Linked DNA regions of Lacibacter sp. H407. The protein of the gene in region 1 interacts with the protein of each later gene in a pairwise test. Links are inferred from orthologs where the notes say so. Each region holds a gene or a part of one and is shown in the gene's direction. Other genes may lie near its edges.

Evidence for each region.
Region 2: the proteins of gyrA (region 1) and gyrB interact in binary tests that used the Escherichia coli proteins (3 or more experiments, as listed by UniProt). The link is inferred for Lacibacter sp. H407 from one-to-one orthologs.

Annotation. Positions count from the first base shown.
Region 1 is NZ_JBBKTU010000001.1:3,968,758-3,980,410, reverse strand. What follows is about bases 5,509-8,625. They hold gyrA (DNA gyrase subunit A), read left to right. Parts: upstream 5,509-5,856; coding sequence 5,857-8,394; downstream 8,395-8,625. Other genes in these bases: WG989_RS17120 (hypothetical protein), read left to right, coding at 8,495-8,625; WG989_RS17130 (DUF6089 family protein), read left to right, coding at 5,509-5,704. Also shown: WG989_RS17150 (cysteine desulfurase family protein), read left to right, coding at 1-357; WG989_RS17145 (alpha-amylase family glycosyl hydrolase), read left to right, coding at 455-1,813; WG989_RS17140 (cryptochrome/deoxyribodipyrimidine photo-lyase family protein), read right to left, coding at 2,016-3,479; WG989_RS17135 (tryptophan 2,3-dioxygenase family protein), read right to left, coding at 3,590-4,645; more of WG989_RS17130, read left to right, coding at 4,817-5,508; more of WG989_RS17120, read left to right, coding at 8,626-9,760; WG989_RS17115 (HD domain-containing protein), read left to right, coding at 9,846-10,445; WG989_RS17110 (hypothetical protein), read right to left, coding at 10,867-11,424; WG989_RS17105 (GSCFA domain-containing protein), read right to left, coding at 11,528-11,653. UniProt on the Escherichia coli protein: A type II topoisomerase that negatively supercoils closed circular double-stranded (ds) DNA in an ATP-dependent manner to maintain chromosomes in an underwound state.
Region 2 is NZ_JBBKTU010000001.1:524,145-535,634, forward strand. The notes cover bases 4,342-7,295. They hold gyrB (DNA topoisomerase (ATP-hydrolyzing) subunit B), read left to right. Parts: upstream 4,342-4,796; coding sequence 4,797-6,794; downstream 6,795-7,295. Other genes in these bases: WG989_RS02265 (helix-turn-helix domain-containing protein), read right to left, coding at 4,342-4,529; WG989_RS02275 (hypothetical protein), read left to right, coding at 6,984-7,181; WG989_RS02280 (hypothetical protein), read right to left, coding at 7,266-7,295. In the rest of the region: WG989_RS02255 (PepSY-associated TM helix domain-containing protein), read right to left, coding at 1-911; WG989_RS02260 (TonB-dependent siderophore receptor), read right to left, coding at 1,013-3,460; more of WG989_RS02265, read right to left, coding at 3,594-4,341; more of WG989_RS02280, read right to left, coding at 7,296-7,922; WG989_RS02285 (DUF4870 domain-containing protein), read right to left, coding at 8,047-8,412; WG989_RS02290 (outer membrane beta-barrel protein), read right to left, coding at 8,566-11,202; WG989_RS02295 (LytR/AlgR family response regulator transcription factor), read right to left, coding at 11,308-11,490. UniProt on the Escherichia coli protein: DNA gyrase negatively supercoils closed circular double-stranded DNA in an ATP-dependent manner to maintain chromosomes in an underwound state.

The DNA of each region.
Region 1 (11,653 bases):
CTCGAAGAAGAAAGTGCACATATACAAGGCATCAAATACTATATGATCGAGCAATTGAAAAAGCAGATCAAGGGTATCAGCTTCAATGGCGATCCAATGGGCAGAAGCAACTACACAGTGTTGAATGTAAGTTTTCCAAAATCAGAAAAATCAGAAATGTTGTTGATGAATCTGGATATGGAGGGCATCTGTGCATCGGGTGGCAGCGCCTGCACCAGTGGTGCACAACAAGGTTCACATGTAATTCGTGCCATCAACAGCAACCCCAATCAAATTCCTGTTCGTTTCTCTTTCAGCAAATACAATACAAAAGAAGAAGTGGATATTGTGGTTGAGAAACTGAAAACGTTGATCTGATCGTTCAAAAGTATTTCAATAAAATTGCAACAGGTCTAACTCAGAAATGGGAGGATATCAAAAAAGTCCTTACTTTCCCTTTTCTAAATTTTTGCATATGACCCTCCGCCAACTATTGCTTGTTGCACCCGCTGCATTTCTTTTACTTAATTCATGTACAACAACGGTCGAAAAGAAAACAACGGGAACCATTTCACCTGCTGTTCCGGACTATGTTTTGCAGTCGAATATTTATGAAGTGAACGTAAGGCAATACACACCGGAGGGAACATTTAAAGCCTTCGAGGCTCACTTGCCGAGGCTAAAAGAAATGGGCGCAGAGATTCTCTGGTTCATGCCCATTACACCCATCAGCAAAGTTGATCGCAAAGGTGAATTGGGAAGTTATTATGCAGTGGCCGATTACACAGCGGTGAATCCGGAGTTTGGAACAATAGAAGATTGGAAAAATCTGGTGAACAAAGCACACGAACTGGGCTTTAAAGTGATTACGGATTGGGTTGCCAACCATACAGGCGCAGACAATCGTTGGATGCAATCGAACCCAGATTTTTTTCTGAAAAATAAAGACGGACAATTTGCATATGCATTCGACTGGAGTGATACACGTGATCTCAACTATTGGAATCCATTATTACACGACAGTATGATCAATGCAATGAAGTTTTGGTTAACAGAAACAAATATTGATGGATTTCGTTGCGATGTGGCAGCAGAAGCACCCCGCAGTTTCTGGCAACGATGCATTACAGAGTTGAAAACAGTAAAGCCTGATATATTTTTATTGGCTGAAGGTGATGTAGCCTGGTTGCATGATGCAGGCTTTCATGCCAGCTATGGCTGGGATGGATTTGCAAAGATGAAAAAAGTTGCCAATGGAGAAGTGAGTGCAAAAGTGTTGGACACAGTGATCCGTCATTTGGATGAAAGTTATCCGCCCAACTATATTAAAATGTATTTCACCAGCAATCACGATGAGAACAGCTGGAACAAAGCCGACTATGCCACCATGCCCGGTGCAGTACATGCACCGTTTGCTGTGTTATCACAAACATGGAAAAATACATTGCCATTAATTTACAGCGGACAGGAAGAACCGTTTCTGGATTCGATTTCTTTTTTCTACAAAGACACCATTTCATTCGGCAAATTTCAACGTGCACCGTTTTATAAAACATTATTGGCACTGCGTAAAAACACACCTGCGTTGGCAGTAGATGCAGCGTATACCAAGTTGCAATCTTCCAATGATGATGCAGTATTTGCTTACACAAGAGAGAAAGGTGGAAAGAAAGTGTTGGTGTTACTCAACCTTTCAAACAAACCACAAACATTTACAGTGCAGGGCACAATTGCCGGTGAAGCACAAAATGTATTTGTTGATAAAAAAGAACAGCTCACCGACGGACAAAGTTTTGCATTAGCGCCGTGGGGGTATTTGGTTTATAGCTACTAAAATGGGAGATAAACCAATTGCATATTTAATTCCAATGATGACTGGAGGGTTTGCATTTTGGCTGCTGTCCGGTTTTCGTGGAAAGTATAGTGATCATTTGATTGATGAAAAGAAGAATAGAAATTTTTGGACTGGTTATTTTCTTTTAATTCTTTTTGTTTCACTTGTAGTGGTACAACTCATTTTTTAAAGTGTGTATAGTTCACTTTCGTTTCGTATGTTTTTCCAACACACGTTTATTATCATGAATAACAGGTTTCGACTTTTTCGTATCCCATAAATGTTTCCTTGCAAAAGCCGCAGCTGCATGCACATCAATAATCGGGAGGGGATAGTCAACACCTAATTGCAGCTTATGTAATTGTTGTTCCATACTGCTCATCAACCAAGGTTCATGGATAAACTCAACAGGCACTTCTATTAATTCGGGTATCCATTTTCTTATGAAGAAACCTTCAGGGTCATGATCTTTCCCTTGCTTCACCGGATTGTAAATGCGAATGGTATTCACACCCATGGTTCCCGCCTGCATTTGAAATTGCGGATAATGAATGCCCGGCTCGTAATCTAAAAACTGCCTGGCTAAATGGGCCGCACCCGCTTGCCAGGGTTGCCACAAATGATGTGTTAGAAATGAAGCCAGCATACTGCGCATACGAAAGTTAAGATAGCCGGTTTGCGTAACGCAACGCATACAGGCATCAATCAACGGAACACCGGTTACGCCGTTTTTCCATGCCTTCAGATATTCTTCATTGACTTCTGTACGAATCACATCAAAACCTCTGTTCAGGTTTTCAAATTCCATGCGGCATTCGCTTTCAAATTTTTGAATGAAATGGCAATGCCAGTGAAGACGGGCGGTAAAAAAATGCAGCGGTCGTTTATACGATGTTTCTTGTGCCGCTTTTACTGTTGCCTGATATACCTGTTTCATACTCACATTGCCGTATGTTAAATAAGGCGAAATGCGGCTGCAGCTTTTTCTGCTTTCTTCCGGTTTTGATATATGCCTGCTGTAAGTAACGTAGCGTTCGTTTAGAAACGAATGCAGATAACGCCAGGCTGCGGTTTCTCCACCTGGCTGAAACAACGGATTCCTTTTTGTCAGATTTTTTGGGAGTGTTTCACAAGCATCATGCACATCAAACGATGCTGGTAGTTGCACTGCTTGAATTGCAGAGAGCTCCACCGTGTGCTCTGCTGACGTCATGGTTTCCGTCCATCGTTCACTCCAGTTTTTACGATTTGTTAAACCGCGTATGATGCCGTTGGTTGGATGCTCTATCCATTGTATGTTGTGTTGCTTACAAAAAACAGCAACTGCTTTATCCCGTTCGTAGCTGATGGCATTTCCGGTTTCTTCATGTGAAAAAACAGCTTTGATATTGTAAATGCTTTTTAATTCCTGAAGTACAGGTATTACTTCGGCATGGAGCGAATAGAAGTGAATTTGATTGTAATGAAGCTTTGCTTTTATTTCTTCAATTGATTCATAAATGAAACGCCAGTGCCGTTCATCACTGTCGGCAGCACCCATCAAGCCAGGTTCAAAGAAATGAAGCAACAATACAGGTAAACCGTTTTTCACAGCAGCGGCCAATGGAGCATGATCAGTAAGTCTAAGATCCTTTTTAAACCAAACAATATTGATCAATTCCTGCATCCATCAAGCAACAAAACAGAATGTATTTTGTTTACAAACTTTTCCCAGAGTAAATACTTGCATCATCCCATCAGGTGGTTTGATTCCAATTTTTATTTTATGAATCAGTATCAACTCAGAAACCCCAACGCCTTAATCAATTCATCCGGCAACTTTGGTAATCGTTTCCGTTCAATCAAATAGGTTGACAAAGCAGCGAGGTCTTTAAATATATAATGCTGTTGAACCGCACCTTCCAGGTAACCTGCACCGGTTGTGTTACCTGTGCCCACACGCATGCCGATCATACGCCGCACCATTACATAATGTTTATGTCGCCAGCCTGCCAGCCAATGATCAATTTCAATTAAGGTATCAAGTATTTGAAACGAAGTTTGAAAAACCGGAAAGTCACGATACAGCATAATGAACAATGCACTTCGCATCGCTGCATCACTGAACGATCCATCAGCTTGTTTTTCTGCAATGAACTGTGCATCAAAATCGGACAGCTTGTGTTGTTCCCTTTCGGTCAGGCTGTTTTGATAAATCGAACGGTAATCATTCCAGAATGGATGCATTTGCGTAGCAGGATATACGTTGTTATAACTCTGCCAGAATTTGTCATCAAAAAAAGGCATCCGCTCCAGCCATTGATTCACCAGTTGAAGAATGGTAGAAGAGGTTTCAATGGAATTGATCTCATCAAAATCTTTTTGTGCAAAGCCTCCTTCGTTGGTGCGTTTGTAATAATCCTGTTGATGACGCTTTTCCATCTTCAACCCGAGCGTTGCTTCAATTAAACGAAACTGCTTGCTTTGAAAACCGGAGGCAGGAGTAAGCAGGTTCCTGAATTCAAGAAAGTCGAGTGGCGTCATTGTATCCAATACCGTTACCTGCTGGTTCAGCAAGGCAAGTATGCGTGTTACCCGTTGCAGACGATGGCGGCAAAGGTTCAGGTCTTCACTGTTATCATCCACCTTTTCCTTACTGAATACCTTTTTTACAAAGTCCAGTTCAAACAAGATCTGTTTAAACCAAAGTTCATACGCCTGATGAATAATGATGAACAGCATTTCATCATGCGCCGGTTCCTGTCCTTCTGCAAAACTTAAGGGATGCTGACTATCGAGTATACTTTCGAGCCGCAAATAAGAAGGGTAGTATTGGCCGTTATCGGGTTTCATAATGCAATCAATTTAATATGCGGCAAGGTTAAAGATTTTTCAGTGAACTTCTGCCAATTACAAAAAACAACAGCAATCTGCTAACTTGCATACGATTTAAGTAAGTCCGTTCGTTTCATTTATCTCCGACCTCATGTAAGACTGGCTCTATTTTTGCAAAACAAAACAATCATGCAAAAGAAACTGATCTTATCAATTTTCGCCGTTACAGTTAGTGTTTTCTCAATTGCCCAGGACTTGCGTTTGAATCTGTTTGGTGGGCTCGCAAATTATAGCGGCGATCTGCAAGACAAAGCACTTACGTTTCAACAAGCCCGTTATTCAATTGGCTTATGGGCCAGTTATGATATCAATCCTTTTGTGATGTTACGTGGCGGATTGCATGTGGCTAAAGTGGGAGCCGAAGATCGCTTTCAAGCCAATCCGGCCAACCAGTTGCGTAATCTCAGTTTCCAAACCAATATTATTGAACTCCATGCCGGAGCCGAATATCATTTCCTTGGTATGGATAACCGGGTTTTTTCGCCATATGTCTTTGGCGGGCTGGGAGGGTTTTATAACAATCCATATGCATTTGATCAGGGAGGGAACAAAGTATTTCTGAAACCACTTTCAACTGAAGGACAAGGTGTGGCTGGTTATCCCGACAGGCAGCCTTACAGTCTCACTCAATTTGCCGTTCCTTTTGGAGTGGGTGTGCGTATGGTTTTAACCGACAGGGTTGATGTGGGGCTTGAATTTGGATATCGCAAAACGTTTACAGATTACATGGATGATGTAAGCCGTTCCTATATCGATCAAAATGCATTGTTACTGGCACGTGGTCCAAAAGCAGTTGAAATGGCGTTCCGCACACCCGAGTTACCAACACATTCAAACGATCCCTATCCGGTAGATCTTGAAAAAAGAGGCAGTCCGCAATACAAAGACAACTACTATTTTCTTGGTCTTACACTCACGTACCGCTTAACAGGAGGCGATCGATCAGGTGCAGGAAGTGGCAGTCGTTTTGGTGGAAAACGCCGCTCCGGATTAGGTTGCCCAACCAATGTTTTCTAACCCCATTTTTTACTTATTTTCTATCTCGTTTTTCTTATCCACAAACGGCAGTAAATTGTTGAAAAACAGTCAAAATAAAGGCTGGGTTTCTGCTTTGTTCCCCTTGCTTTTCGGTATCTTTGGCCGCCTCATTTTAAGGCACAAAATAAGCTATGGATCAAATTGAAAATGCAATGGAAAACGGCCCGGATAGAAATGGCCGCATAATTCCCGTTAATATCGAAGAGCAAATGAAAACGGCCTACATCGATTATTCGATGTCGGTAATCGTTGGTCGTGCTTTACCTGATGTAAGAGATGGATTAAAACCCGTTCACCGTCGTATTCTTTTTGCGATGAAAGAACTGGGATTGAACTACAACAAAGCCTACAAAAAGAGTGCAAGAGTTGTGGGTGAAGTGTTAGGTAAATACCATCCGCATGGTGACAGTTCCGTGTACGATGCAATGGTGCGTATGGCACAGGAGTGGAGTATGCGTTACAGATTGGTTGACGGACAAGGTAACTTTGGTAACCAGGATGGTGATGGCCCGGCGGCCATGCGTTATACGGAGGTGCGTATGCAACGTATGACGGAAAGCATGCTGGATGATATTGATAAAGAAACAGTCGATTTCCAGAACAACTTTGATGATTCAGAATCGGAACCATCTGTACTTCCATCACGTATTCCTCAATTATTGGTGAATGGCTCCAGCGGTATTGCTGTTGGTATGGCCACGAACATGATGCCGCACAATCTTGGTGAAGTAATTGATGGTTGTATTGCGTATATCGATAACCGTGAGATCACCATCGATGAATTGATGCAGTTTGTAAAAGCACCCGATTTTCCAACAGCAGGTACCATCTTTGGAATGGAAGGTATCAAAGCAGGTTTTCATTTTGGACGTGGACGGGTAGTGTTGCGTGGTAAGTTAACGGTTGAAACAAAAACAAGTGGTCGTGAACAGATCATTATTACCGAAGTTCCTTACCAGGTAAACCGGGATGCGTTGACGGATAAGATCGGTCAGCTTGTAAATACAAAAGTGATCGAAGGTATTGTTCATGTAAACAATGAAAGTAACCAGAAAGAAGGTACACGTATTGTTGTTGATCTGAAACGTGATGCAGTTGCAAACGTCATCATCAATCAACTGTTTAAATACACTGAACTCCAGACATCGTACGGTATCAACAACGTGGCATTGGTAAAAGGACGGCCACGTACACTCAATTTAAAAGATCTTATTTCTGAGTTTGTTGAATTCCGTCATGAAGTGGTGGTTCGCCGTGCGAAATACGAATTACGCAAAGCACAGGAACGGGCACATATTTTATTGGGCTATCTCATTGCACTGGATCATCTTGATGAAGTGATCGCACTCATCCGCAGTTCTGCAACTCCTGATGTGGCAAAAGAAAATCTGATCAATGCAGGTTGGGGCCTCGATGAAATACAGGCCAAAGCAATTCTTGAATTGCGTTTGCAACGTTTAACCGGCATGGAGCGTGATAAGATCAAGAATGAATATGATGAACTGATGAAGTTGATCAATCATTTGAATGAACTCTTATCAAATGAACCTATGCGTTATGAATTAATTAAAACAGAATTATTAGAGATCAAAGATAAGTTTGGCGACGAGCGCAGAACAGAAATTACGTACCTGGATAATGAAGTGCGTATTGAAGATCTCATCAAAGAAGAAGATGTGGTGATCACCATTTCACATCATGGATATATCAAGCGTACTTCTGCAACTGAATATCGTCAGCAACGCAGAGGCGGACGTGGAGCCATCGGCAGTAAAACAAGAGAAGAAGATTATGTAGAACATCTCTTTGTTGCATCTACCCATCATACATTATTATTCTTTACTGAAAAGGGAAGATGTTACTGGATGAAGAGTTATGAAATTCCGGAAGGTGATAAAACAAGTAAAGGACGTGCTATCCAGAATATGATGCAATTGCCACCGGATGATAAGGTGCGTGCAATTATTGACGTGGCCAACCTGGATGATGAAGAATTTGTGAAGAATCATTACATTGTACTTTGTACAAAGAAGGGTATCATCAAGAAAACATTGTTGGAAGACTTCAGCAGACGTCGTGCAACCGGTGTAAATGCAATTACCATTAATGAAGGTGATCAATTACTGGAAGCAAAAATGACCGATGGCAACAGTGAGATCATGATGGCAGTGAAGAGTGGTCGTGCTATTCGTTTCCCTGAAGCAAAAGTGCGACCAACGGGCCGTGGAGCCATTGGTGTAGCCGGTATTGAAGTGGATGATGATAACGATGAAGTGGTTGGTATGATTTGTGTAAATAAGGATGATACTTCCAGAACCGTTTTAGTTGTGAGTGAAAAAGGATACGGTAAGCGTACGCCGATCGATGAATACCGCATGACCAACAGGGGAGGGAAAGGAGTGAAGACGATCAATGTAACCGACAAAACCGGTCCGTTGGTTGGGATGCTCGAAGTAACGGAGAAAGAAGATCTGATGATCAGTTGTAAAAGTGGCATCACCATTCGTATGAAGGTAAACCAGATCAGCGAACAAGGCAGGGCTACACAAGGTGTGAAACTGATCAGGGTAGATGAAGGCGATGAAATTGCAGCCATTACCCGTATGGATGAGCCGGACGAAGAGGATGCAACGGAAGTACCGGTTGAACCATCTGATGTACAGGACTAATTAAAAATAGTAAAAGCGAAACCTGGAATGAGCCATAAATTAAAAACGATCAGTTTATGGTGTTCAACATCTTACAATAAAAACAACAAAAAATAAGGAGATGAAAAAATTTCTTTTCGCAGCGATTGCTGTAATGTTTTGCCTCGGTTTATCCGCACAGGATATTAAGAAGGTGCGTAATTTTTTCGACAAGAAAGACTGGCCAAAGGCCAAAGAATCGGTTGACCTTGCATTGGCCAATGAAAAAGAACAGAAGAATTGGGAGGCTTGGTATTATAAAGGATTGATCTATGGACAAATCGCAAAAGATGCCAATTTAAAAGCAACTGTGCCGGATGCATGGATGCAATCATTCCAGGCATATGAAAAAGCAATGGAACTCGATCCAAAACAATCGGAAGTGTTTATGATGACACGTCAGTATCCGGTTTTTGAAAACTACCTTGAAATGCAAAAGGAAGCTAACCAATCGTATAACAGCGGTAACTACCAGGCTGCATTGGATGGTTATAAGAATGCTGATAAAGTGGGACGTTTCATTTTCAAAAACAAATGGGCACTCAGCGAAGTAGATACCATTCTTTATTATTATGCAGGTGCTGCTGCCATGCAGTTGGAAAACAAAGAAGAAGTTGTATCGTTCTTTACAAAAATTTGTGATGCAAATATTGGTGGCGAAGGCTATGATGTTTGCTACCGTTACTTAACGTATCACCACAACACAAATAAGAACGAAGCACTGGCAAAGAAATACGCAGATATGGGTCGTGCTCTCTATCCAAAAGATACTTATTACGACAGACTGGATCTTGATAAAATGCGTAAAGAAGATGCAGATCCCGTTACCATTTTCAATAAGTATGAGCAGATCGTAGCAATTGATCCAAAAGATTATGATGTACGTTACGATTATGCTGCAGAAATTTTCAACTGGCTCTACATGGATACAAAAGCAACGCCTGAGCAGAAAACAGTTTACTTTGAAAAATTGATCTCAAGTCTGAATACAGCCATTGAAATTGATCCTAAAAAACCGGAAGCACATTTGTTGATGGGTAAAACACATTTCAACGAAGCTGCCTTTATTCAGGAAGAAATCAAGAAAGTGAAGGGTTCTGCACCGGCCGATGTACAGAAGCGCAACGATATGAAAAAGAAAATGGAAGATCGTATGAAAGAAGCGATTGCTCCGCTTGATCGTACCAACGCAATCTATTCTGCTATGACGGCTGATCAAATGAAAGACAAGCGTACAAAAAATGAATACAAGTCAACCTTGTATCTGTTAACAGAAGTTCATCGCTTTCTTGGTAACAAAGACAAAGAAAAAGAATACGATACAAAATACCAGGCATTGAATCAATAAGCCCGGTTGTATAGAATTACCTGAAAGGCTGTCCGTACGGACAGCCTTTTTCATTACATTTAATTCAAACAAAGAAGAATTGGCTATGTCGTTATTATTGAACAGAACAATATTTGGAGATTCGAAAAATGCAGGCAATGTTATGAGTCGGGAAGATGCATACGATCTGCTTGCAGATTGGGTAAAGAATGAACGACTACAGCTCCATATGAAACAGGTGGCGCATTTAATGAAATGTTGGGCGGCTGAAAAAGAACAGCTTCCGGAAGCCGATCAATGGCGCTGGGAAATGGCCGGCTTGCTGCATGACGCCGATTGGGATCAATGGCCCGAGCAGCATTGTAAAAAGATCATTGAAGAGTTGGAAGCACGGCAAACGGATCCGGAAATTATCAGAGCCATTGCCAGCCATGGACCGAATCATTTTGGAGTAGAACCTGTAACAAGAATGGATCAAATTCTGTATGCCTTCGATGAACTCAGCGGACTGATCCATGCATACAGTCTGATGCGTCCCGAAGGTTATGCCGGCATGGAACTGAAAGGAGTGAAAAAAAGATTGAAAGAAAAAAGCTTTGCAGCCAACGTAAACAGGGCTGAAATAATGGATGCTATGAACAGGGCCGGGGTTGAACTGGATAGCATTATATTGTTCATTATCGAGAAGCAGCAAATGTGCTCGTGAAAGTTCTCGGCCAGCTGTTTAACATAAAAATTTGTTATAAGATTGTCGCTCTTAGTGGGCGACTTTTTGTTTTTATGTAGCTTATGACTTCCCACGGCGGGTTGGAATAAGCGGTACGACAATCTGATAACTCAATATTATGTCTAAGCGGTTGAATTTGTGGAAACGGATTTGTAAGTTGAATAAAACAAAGACGTTTCGGATGGCGAACACGTAAGACAAAAGACGTTAGGGAAATAGGGCGTAGCCCTTGTGTATTTCTAGGCCTCAAAACTTTGGGGTGGATGAAAATCTAAATAATACTGATATTAAGAACGAGGCATCGAACGATGCCTCTAACGGAGTTTCTGAACTTGACAAATTAGAGAATGAATTTGTTAGGCAACTGTTTGATGATTTTCAAACCTATTACAATAAAGAGTTATTTCTTGGCATTAAAGGCGACCTCCGCCAGTTTCTTGTAAAGGCCAAATCTCTTATCTGATAATATTATCTCGTAAACTCTTTCATAGGATTTTACAATATGCCGATTGATGTAAATAAAGTGGTCGCCAAAAACAGCCGCTATATCATCATCATATTTACAATGCTGCAATTCAATCGGGGCGCTTTCATTTCCTTTTGTAACGAAAACGAATGAAAATAGTTTGTCGTTTTTTGTGATTCTGTAATCCGAATCTGTATGACATGCTACGTTTCTCATGAATCTTATTAGACTTACAGCATCGTTGTATGAGTTCTTATCTTTCTTAGTAGTAAAAACTGGAATATCTTCATTAAAAAAGCCACTCAATTCAAATCCGTTTTCTTCATGTCGGCAGAATTGAAGTATGTGGTTGAGATTAACAAGAACCTCGATAAAAACGGATGTATAGAAAGGGGATTTGATATTTTCCCTTTTTTGCAAGAAATCTAAATCAATAAGTTTTTTAGTCCTCAGCAACGATGCGCCTAAGCCGAACTTTGCATGTTCCTTCATAAAGTAGTTTTAGTTTCGCCTTAAATATAGTGCAGAGTAGTTGTAGTTCCCACGAGTGCGTGGGTCTTTTGGATTGCGTGTGACGTGGGCGCTTAACATAATATTAATTATACGATAAAAGTTGCTGCCGGAAATTGCTAACTTCTTCAGATAGATGCAGATATGAATGCTCGGCTTGCAGCCGTACGGCCAGTTCAAGGTGCTGTTGGAGGAATTGTTGGTGCTGTTT
Region 2 (11,490 bases), 3.4 Mb from region 1 along the record:
TTATACGCTAATAACTTATCTGCTTCTTTCACATAATCAGCAACAGATAATTGAACAGTTGCCAATGCAGTTGTATCTGCTGCGGCTTCTTTCTTTCCTTCACCTTCTTTACGTTCTCCTCCTTTTCCTCCTTCAGCCGGCTTATATGTACCCAATGTTTTTTGCAACCCAGTTCTGTACCATTCAAACGACCATTGCGGACCGGTCAATCCCATCAGCAATAAAAAGATCAATGAATAAAATGCAAGACTGTTGTGCAAGTCATGATTCACACGTTTCCATCCTGCATTCCATTTTATTTTTAATCCTTGTCGCCAATGTCTTACTTTTTGCGGGAACCAGATGATCAAACCTGTGATACAACCCAATGTAAAAATGATGGTTGCCCAACCGGTGATCATACTACCCAGCTTCCTGTTTTCTACGCCATCGATAATGGGCTTCTTCACTTTATCCAACAACAACCAACGATGTAAACTGAACATCGTTCCCATAAATTCTTTTGTACCATTTTTCTCTTTGGAGTTACCAACAATTGCACCTGTGTATGGATTTACCATATAGGTTGTACCACCTCTTGCTGTGCTATCCTCTTTCTTCTTTACATTGAATTGATAAGTACGGTTTAACTCTGCGGGAATCGTTACACTTGCTATAGTGCCACCTGTTTCCTGTTTTACTTTCTCTACTAACGAATCAACAGGAATACGTTCTTTACCTGCTACAGGTTGTACTTTGTATAAATGCGGCGCTGCTTTTTCAGTAAGCTCTGTATTGAACACATAAACGGTTCCGCTGAAACAAACAGCAATTACAATTAATGCACTGCTGAGTCCCAACCAGAGATGTATGTCATTGAAGAACTTTCTTATTCGTTGCCAACTGGTTTTTTGTGTGGTTATTTTGGCCATTTTTTTTCTCGATTATCTTCTTTTACGATTTGTTTAGTATGTCAAAAAGGGATCGCATTGCTACGAGTCCCTTTTTGACGTTGTTTAGTTATTTTTCTTGCTTAAAATTTATAGGCAACCGTAGCCACAAACTGACGTGGGGCAATTGGGTTGATGCTATAATTTTCATGCACGTAGTAATTTAAAACGTTTGTAAGGTTTGAAACTTTTGCAAGTAAAGAAAAACGCTTGATACTGTAGCCCGCAGTTATATCAACGGTTGTAAACGCTTCTACAGGAATCATACGGGAATAGTTCTGCGCCTGACCTTGGGTATTATTCCATCCACCAATACGATCGCCGATGTAAAATACTCCAATACCCAGCTTCAGCCGCTTCAAGGCTCCTTCGCTAAATGTGTAGAATGCACTTGCATTTGCAGTATGCGCCGGAATATTTACCAGTCGATCGCCTTCAATATAACTTCCTGTTTTGTCAGGCGTGTTGGTGTAACGCATATCGTTGTAGCTGTATCCTGCCATCATTGACAACCCTTTTATGAAATGCCCTGTAACATCCAGCTCAATACCATTGCTGGTTGTTTGTCCTGTAAGTTCTTTCAGATTGCTGTTGTTGTTCGGATTACCATTCTGATCGAACTGTGCTGTTTGTGCAAGATTATTATTGATGATCTTATAAGCTGTGAGGTTAACCGTTAATTTGCCTTTGAAGAATATATTCTTCACGCCTACTTCATATTGATCAATAATTGAAGCCGGCAAAACATTGTTGAATACATCGAGGCCGGTATTGATCGCAAATGAATTCGAATAACTTCCAAAGAGTGATACATTTGGTTTTACCCGATATACCAACCCGAAGCGGGGAGAAAATGCTCTGTCAACTTTACGCTTCCCTTTAGTAATTGCATCTGTTACAAGATTTGTGGTTGTTGACGGCACAGATTCCTGAAGCGACCAACGGATACCTGCCAATAATTTAAGTTTTTCTGTAATACTGATAAGATCCTGCACATAAGCACCTCCTCTGATTACCGGTGTTTGTACAAATGTTGTTCTTGTTGCCACAGGAATATCGGTACGACGAACAAATTTACTTTGATCAAGGATATTAATGCTATCGTAGATCTTTCCTTGTATATCGTAATTGTAAGTTTCAGTCACGTAGCTGTCGGCATCCACACCAGCTAAAAAGGTATGTTCAATTGAACCTGTTTTAAATTTTCCATTGAGGTTGACCTGACCTGTAAAATAATTTTCTTTTGTATCAATACGCCCCAGCGGACGTCCCCAGTCGCCATTTGCTTTTGCCTGAATCCGTTCTACTGAATAATAATCACGATCAAAGTTTTGATAAGAAACAACACTACTCAATTGCCAGTTGTTATTGAAGGCATGTTTGATGGTTGCAGATGCGGTGCTTTGCTGTGTAATATTATACTGCCAATCAGTTCCCATGAAACGTGAGCGTGGCACATCGGGAATTACAGTATTGCCTAATGAGCCAATACCAAAATCAGGTGTAAAATCATGCTTTAAATAATCGCCTTCCACAATCAGCTCCGTTTTTTTACCAAGCTTGAAAAGGAAAGAAGGATTAATATAATAACGTGCAGATGATACATTATCCCGGTAGCTATCAGTTGATTCAAACGTTCCGTTTATACGATACGCTACTTTTTTACTGATGGGTCCGTACACATCAAATGTTGGTTTCCACAAGTTGAAACTTCCTGCACGAACACTTACTTCGCCGCCAAATTCAAACTTTGGTTTTTTGGTAACCATATTCAATACGCCACCGGGTGATACATTACCATATAAAATAGCAGCGCCTCCTTTTAAGATTTCCACGCTTTCTAATGAACTGATCTCGGGCATTGCACCGCTGTTAACCCTTGAACCATTACGAAACATATTGGTTGATGAAAAGCCATAACCTCTTGCCGAAAAACTTTCCTGTGTGCTGGCTCTTGTTGTGCTGAGGTACACACCGTTTACGTTTCTCACCACGTCACTCAAACGTTGCGCCTGCTGATCTTTCATCACCACTTCACTTACGGATGCAATCGCTTGAGGCAGGTCCATTGGTTTAATAGCCGATTTGCCAAACACGGTTGCCCTATCATTCACGCCTCTGAAATAGGCGATCACGATCTCATTCAGTTCCTTCGCATTTTCCTTTAGGATAAAATTGCTTGTGAGCACTTCGTTTTCAGTTACCTGTATTTTCTTTTCAATTGTTTGAAGGCCTGTGAAAGACACGATCATGGTGTATTCGCCAACCGGTACATTACCTATTCTGTAAGAGCCGTCTTCAAGTGTAATGGTTCCTTTATTGATCTCCTTCAATACAATACTCACATGTTCTGCAGCCTTCCCATCAACAGTTGTAACAATGCCTTTGATCGTTTGCTGTGCAACCCCCGGAGTCACCTGGCTGTTTTGCTGACTTGTAGTTAATCCGGTGTTGATAATCTGCTGTGCACATATAGTTGATGTAAAAAGTGTAAAGAGAATAATTAGTTTGGTCCTTAATTTCCGTTCCATTGATCTTATGTATTATGTGTTTTTATAAGATGCAAATTTGGATCATGCCATTCCAAATCATTTACAGAATGAGGAAAAGCATTTACGCAAAACGGAAAGAGAATAAAAGAAAGGAAAATACTTACGAGTGTTATTAGCGGAACAACAACTCACAAGGCTTTAAGCCGGTATGCTTTTTAAACGCAGTAGAGAAATGTGAAATAGAAGAGTAACCAAGCATTGCACTTACATCTGTTACGCTTAGTCCTTTATCGTACAAAAGATATTTGGCATGTTCCATCCGTTGGCTTTGATAAAAATCAAACACAGTTGTACCAAACATTTCCTTGAACCCTTTCTTTAAATAACATTCATTGGTACCAACTTTACGGCTTAGTTCTTTAATAGTGATGGGATCGCCAATGCGTTGCAACAGTACTTCACGGGCCATGTTGATCTTTTCCCGGTCAGCTTCATTCGCCAAAAATTTACAAGAGAAGGTCTCTTCCTGCTTTTCTTCTACCAAACATTCAAGACCATAAAGAAGTAATGTTTGTAACTGACTGTTGACAAATATATTTTCGAGTGTATCGCTGTAATTATGCTGTAACAGATTCTCCAGAATTCCTTTTGTACGGTTGCAAAGATTTACAACGGTATAAAACGATTGTTTTTGTTTGAATGCAAGGATCTGATCGCTTTTTGTCTGGATGGTCTTTCCTTTTACAAACTGGCTGAGATAAGCTGCTGAATAACGAAAACTGAATACATCAAACGTAGCAACGGGTTCTTTACATACAGCCGATTGTTTTTTGCAAATACCGTTTGTGCATTGCTCGTTTGTACAATACCGGTTGCCTGAGATACAAAACCGCAGCTCAATACTTTTGTCTTTGGCAAGCTTTGGTTCATAATTATACGCCAGCATGCCCACATCTTCCATATTCCATTGCTGTTGTAATTGATACCGTTGAATACTATACTGCACCGAGCCGGGAATCTGTTTTTCCTGCTCAAACAACAATTCCAGCTCATGTGTCATGAGCGGGTGCTTGTGTGCCAATGTTAGTAAATCGTTCAACTGCTGCATCAGCGGCAAAGTTAAGTGCTGTAACGTCCTGAAATGCCTGTCATTTGACAGAGTTTTGTCATGTTTTGATCGGCTCTTTAAGCCATGCAAAAACAACCAATTGTGAGTTATTCCCAAATGCGGTTTAACCACTTCATTTTCAGGCTGGAAATTGTGGATTTCTTGGGCTAAAATCAGGTTGCAAAAACGCTTCAACCGCTGCCTTTTCCGTACATTTGTCCGAATATATTTTCACCACTCCCAATCAGATTTTTTGAGAAACATTATATGAGCACAGAGTTAACAGATCTACAGGAAAAAGCCCTGAGCGCAGCAGCACAAAATGCAGGTTATGGCGCCGACAGTATCCAGGTTTTAGAAGGTTTAGAAGCGGTTCGTAAACGACCGGCCATGTATATTGGCGATATCAGTGAAAAAGGTTTACACCACCTCGTGTATGAAGTGGTTGATAACTCTATTGATGAGGCATTAGCAGGTTACTGTAAAAACATTACGGTAAACATTCATGAAGATAACAGCATCAGTGTGCAGGATGATGGTCGTGGTATTCCCACTGCCATGCATACAAAAGAAAAGCGTTCTGCTCTTGAAGTTGTAATGACGGTATTGCATGCCGGTGGTAAATTCGACAAAGGTTCTTACAAAGTATCCGGTGGTTTGCATGGTGTGGGTGTTAGTTGTGTAAACGCATTGTCATCCAAGCTTCAGGTAACAGTTCAACGTGAAGGAAAAATATTTGAGCAGGAGTACCGCATTGGTGTTCCGCAATATCCCGTTCGTGAAGCAGGTGTAAGCGATATTACAGGTACAAGAGTTCATTTCTGGCCCGATACAACCATCTTCACTGCTTCTGTTTACAAGAAAGAAATACTGGAAGCACGTTTACGTGAATTATCATTTTTGAACAAGGGCATCCGCATTATCCTCAACGATCTTCGTGAAGTAGATGATAATGGCGCAACCTATACCAATACGTTTTTCAGCGAAGGTGGCATCACTGAATTTGTTGAATTGATCGAGAAGAACGGAAAGCGTAGTCCGCTTCTGCCTTTGGTGATCTACATGGATGGCCACGACCAAGAGAGCAATGTGGCAGTAGAAGTTGCGATGGTGTATAATGATTCGTACAGTGAACATATTTTTTCATACGTAAATAACATTAACACCATTGAAGGCGGTACACATGTAACCGGCTTCCGCAGATCAATCACCAGGGTGTTCACATCGTACGGAAAAAAAGAAGGCCTGTTTGAAAGAGCCAAGGTAGATGTGGAAGGTGATGATTTTCGTGAAGGTTTAACAGCCATCATTTCGGTGAAGGTTCCTGAACCGCAGTTTGAAGGACAAACAAAAACAAAACTTGGTAATAGTGAAGTAAGTGGTATTGTTGAAACATCCGTAAGCCGTACGCTTGAGGCTTATCTCGAAGAAAATCCACGTGAAGCAAAGAACATCGTTCAAAAAATTATTCTGGCAGCACAGGCAAGAGCAGCAGCAAAAAAAGCACGTGAACTGGTGCAACGTAAAACCGTTTTAAGCGGTGGCGGGTTACCCGGTAAACTGGCCGATTGTTCTGATCGTGATCCTGAACGTTGCGAATTATATTTAGTCGAAGGAGATTCGGCGGGCGGTACTGCCAAGCAAGGCCGTGACCGTAGCTTCCAGGCTATTCTACCGTTGAGAGGTAAAATCCTCAACGTTGAAAAAGCAATGGAACACAAGATCTACGACAACGAAGAGATCCGCAACATGTTTACTGCCCTTGGCGTAAAGATGGGCACACCGGAAGATCCAAAAGCATTAGACATCAGTAAGCTTCGTTATCATAAGATCATTATCATGACGGATGCCGACGTGGATGGTAGTCACATCGCCACATTGATCCTCACTTTCTTCTTCCGCTATATGACAGCTATTGTTGAACAAGGCTATCTCTATCTTGCACAGCCGCCGTTATACCAGGTAAAGAAAGGAAAAGACATGGCGTATGCTTGGAACGAAGAAGAACGCAAAGCATTTGTACTTCAGTTTGGAGCAGGCAAGGAAGACAGCGTAGGCGTACAGCGTTACAAAGGTTTGGGTGAAATGAATGCTGATCAGTTATGGGAAACCACGATGAATCCCGGCACCCGTGCATTGAAGCGGGTAACGATTGAAAGTGCTGCAGAAGCCGACCGTGTGTTCAGCATGTTGATGGGCGACGAGGTGGCCCCACGCCGAGAGTTTATTGAAACACATGCGAAATACGCCAATATCGACGTATAAGTTTCAGGCTGTTTCAGGGGGAAATGAATCTGATTATTTTGAGATAGAAGCGGCCTTTGGGCCGCTTTTTCGTTGATTTTCAATGACTAATATCTTGTGGAAAGCATTTTGGCCCGTTTTTGGCGAAAATCTGTACTTTAGCCTGAACCGGAGGCCGGATTTTTAACTAACCCCCAAAAAAATTAAACTATGCAATTAACAGCGTATAATGTAAAAACGAAAGAAAAAAATGTTCCTATCCAGAATGCAGTTGTTGAGCGTACTGCAAAAGGCGGATACATTGCTAAAGGTGATGATGGAAAAGGTAACAAGCTTACTGCTTTGTTAGGTGAAGCAAAAGCACTTGCTGCTATCGCTGCCGGAACTGCAAAGAAAGGTTGGGATTAATCTGATTCTATCCATAAAAAAAGTCGCCCTGTTTTGAAAGCAGGGCGACTTTTTTATTGTCGTAATTTTTATTAACAGCTAAACTTACAGCGGAAATCTTCTTGCTATCGCTCTTGTTACACTTTGAATGGATTGTTGAAACGGATAGTTCCAATCGGTTTGATTGGTAAAGCGTGTGCTCCATACCGTATACCCATCACGTACCAATGCGCTGCTCACAAACATATCGCTTGTGCGGGCCATACCAGTAGGAACACCAATGCCGGGAATGGTGCGATTAAGGATTCCGCCTACCACATCAACACCTAACGCTACTTCATCACTGAGAATATGATTTTGTGTTACTTTGGTTGATACCACTGCATCAACACCCAGTATTTTTGAAAGCTCCATTGGATCCATTTGCCAGGAAGCAGAATCAGTAATCCCTTTTTCTTCCAAAAGTTTTTTTGTACGCTCTGAACTTTGGAATTGTACCTGCGAATAACGACGAAGGCGGGTATCAACATACTGCACCAGATCAATGTATAATGCACGGTTCAGAAAAACAGTGTTTCTGTTGATGATCTCCTGCACCTGTTCAGGTGTTAATTTCTTTGGAATGTTACCTGTTACTTCGAGTTGTGCCGGGAGAATAGCGATGGTGCGGATGTTGTATTGCTGTACCCTTTCCATCATTTTTTTCCTTGCACAGGAATTGATCAGTAGTGAGAGAGAAATCAAGAGTAGAACTTGTTTCATAAAGTTTCGGTTTTTATTGAATAATACAATGTGTCATAGAATTGGAACAATTGGAATACCAAAATTAATAAAGGCTTTCGTTTATGAAAGCCTTTATCAATGAATTAACTTAAAAAAAGTAAAACTACTTGATGAAACGGATGGTAAAAGGATAGCGATACAACACATCGTCGGCCGCTTTTACCGCTGCAATAATATAGAGGATGAGCGAACCTATCCCGATAGCGATCAACAGGAAAATACCAATAATTAAAAAGATCAATGGTATGCAGATGATGCAGTAAATGAACATGCTGATCCCGAAATTCAATGCTTCTTTCGCATGTTCACCCACATAACGTGATTCATCTTTTTTTACGAGATAAATAATTAAAGCGGGGATGATGGAAAAGAAGATCGATAATACATGTGTAAGAATAGCGATGGATCGTTCGTCGCTGCTTACCTGTGCGTACCTGATCTCGCCTGAATTTGCAAAGTTTTGTTCCATGAATGAAGGTTTAATGTTTGAAAATGATCGGTTAAAGATGGAAGAAACAACGACTTTGTACACTTAAAAATAAGATTAAAATTTCGTTTTACATATAAAAAAGAACCCTGCGCAACAAGTACACAGGGTTGAACATCTCATCAATCTATCATCTTACTGCATTCCCTGCATAGCGCCTTGCGAACCTTCGCTTTCGGCTTTCATATTTTTACGCTTGAAGAGCGACATATCCATTTGCCCGAACTTGTAAGCAAGGTTGATACGGAACATCGGCACATCGTTTAACCGGTAGCTGTTCTGGATGTAGAATGAACTTGCCGAATACTGATCGAACTTTCTTGTTCCGAAAATATCGTTTACGTTAAAGGTTACTGTTGCTGCTTTGTTCTTGAGGAAGCTTTTTGAAATAGCAGCATCAATACCATAGTTCGCTTTAATATAACCTTGCGCTGCACTTTGTGCACCACCACCCATCGGCGGACCACCCATACCACTATTCTGGTTCACCGGTAAATTTGTTTTTGATTGATACGTAGCTGATAACTGCAGTTTAAAATCAGCAGGTAGCTTAAAGTTATTGTTCAGCTTTGCAAACCAGCTCCACATAGCAGCTTGTGATGTACCTGTAATATTGTCTGTATTGATCTTTGAATTATAAATGTTGAGGTTTGAATTCAGATCCCACCATTTTGTAACGGTGTTCTGTGTGGTGAATTCAATACCATAGGATTGGCTTGATTGTGCATTCTGATATGTACTCAATGGACGTTTTTCTCCGGATGCCAATGTAACTGTATCGAGGAAACGTGTAATTAAATTAGTGCTGTATTTGTAGTATGCTGAAACCAAAAGCATATTCCCTCCTTTGAAACTTTTTGAGTAAGATACTTCTGCTGAATTCGTAAACTCAGGCTTCAATGCTGCATTACCTCTGCTCCAGTTCAATTGATCAGTTGAATCAATAAATGGAATCACCTGCATAAAGAACGGACGGTTTACTCGCCGTGTTACACTGAATTGCAACTCTTGTTTATCACTCAACTTCTGACTTAAGAACAACGAAGGAAATAAACTCAACGGGTACTTATTGCTGAAAGTTTGTTTGGTATCAGTTAACTCACCAGTGTAGTCAGAACTTTCTGCACGTAAACCGACCTTATAACCGAAGTTATTTATCTGATTACCTACCGAAAGATAAGCAGCATACACATTGTCTTTGTTTTTGTAATTACTTGTTGCGTTTGGGATCACTACATACTCGTTTGTAGAGTTATTTAACATGTAATTTTCCTGGTTATTCGTCATTGTTCGCAACTGCACCCTTGCACCAGTTTCGATTTTACCAGCTTTACCAAACGGTTTTACATAATCTGTTTGAATGGTAATAAAGTTGTTAGTGCCGTTACCAAGGATCTGCTGCAACAACGTTCCTGTTTTTGTACCTCCATCTGACGTATAGATACCAGTATTGTAATTAAGACTGTTAGTGTTTGTTCCACTAAAAATATTGAAATCGCCTGTCAACTCTTCTCCTTCTTTCGGAAATAAATATTTGAAGCCGCCTTGCACACCTGTTGCATTAAACTCTCTCTTCGTTGCAGTTGAACGATTGCTGTAACTGATATAAGATCCATTGCTGTAAGTACTATCTGTTTTCAATACAGAGCCCGGGTTAAATTCGCCATGTACTCGTACGCCCGATAACGAAAGCGTTAAACGATTGGTTGCAAAATAATCGACACCTGCACGGCCAAACAGAAAACCACCATTCATTGTAGTATTGCCCGTTTGATTCACAAGGATATTAGGAGTTGTAAGCAAACTGGTGATATCAGTAGAACTTGTTGTACGGTTTTTCATTTGGTTACTGAATGCGCTGAGCGAAAGATTAAACTTTTGCTGACGCAGATTTAAACTTGCGCCACCGTTAATAGCACCACGTTTATCTACACCCACATTCACATTACCATTGTACCCATTCTTTTTATTCTTCTTTAAAACGATGTTGAGGATACCGGCATTACCACCTGACGCATCAAACTTTGCAGAAGGATTGGTAATGATCTCTACACTTTCAATTGCATCTGCAGGGATTTGATCAAGCGTTAACGTAGTTGGACGACCATCAATATAAATTTGTGGCGATGCATTACGCAAGGTTACATTTCCATCTATATCAACATTTACAGAAGGGACGTTCTTCATCACATCCACCGCTGTACCACCTGCACTTACAATATTCTGATCAACACTAAATACTTTTTTATCAATATCCATTTTCAATCGACCCTTTGTTGCTGTTACAACAACCTCTGATAATTCTTTCACTGATTTCATTAAACTCACTTTACCGAGATCTTTTTCAAAGGCAGAAGCCATTGCACTCATATCCGGCATTTGTCCCGGTTTTGCTTGTGCGCCAGCTGCCGGCATCTTTGGTTGAAATGCTACAGTTTGTGTATATGCTTCAAACCCGCTTGCCGATATCGTTATTTTCAACGGTCCCATGATGGGCAACTGTTCAATATTAAAATCACCATTCGCTGAACTGATGGTTCCTTTTAACAAAACATCTTTTCTTTTCTTTGTTGTGCTATCGTATTTGCTTTGAAGCACCATTACAGAAGCCCCGTCAATTGCCTTACCGGTACTATCGACCAGTTTGCCATAGATACGACCAATACTTGGAGGTGCTTGCTTAACTCCGCCAGCCATTGTGCCACCGGGCATTTGTGCATTTACCAAATTCACTGTAACAATTGCCACAAACGCCAGAATAAACTTTTTCATTTTTGATAATTTATGCAGCAAAAGTAATTTGGTGGAAAGCCTTGACTAGGGCAAATGAGACAACAGCGGGAAATGATGCGACGAAATCTGAAAGAGAGAAAGAATCTATTCAGCACGACCGATCAGGGCAAAGAGTTTATCCCTGAAATTATCGCTGATGGGGAGTTCTGCATCCTGAATAAATACACTGCTTTTGCGAATAGAAGTAATAGCCGGAACAGCCACAATAAATGATTTATGGATACGTACAAATTGATTGGCTGGCAGTTGCTCTTCAACTGCTTTTAA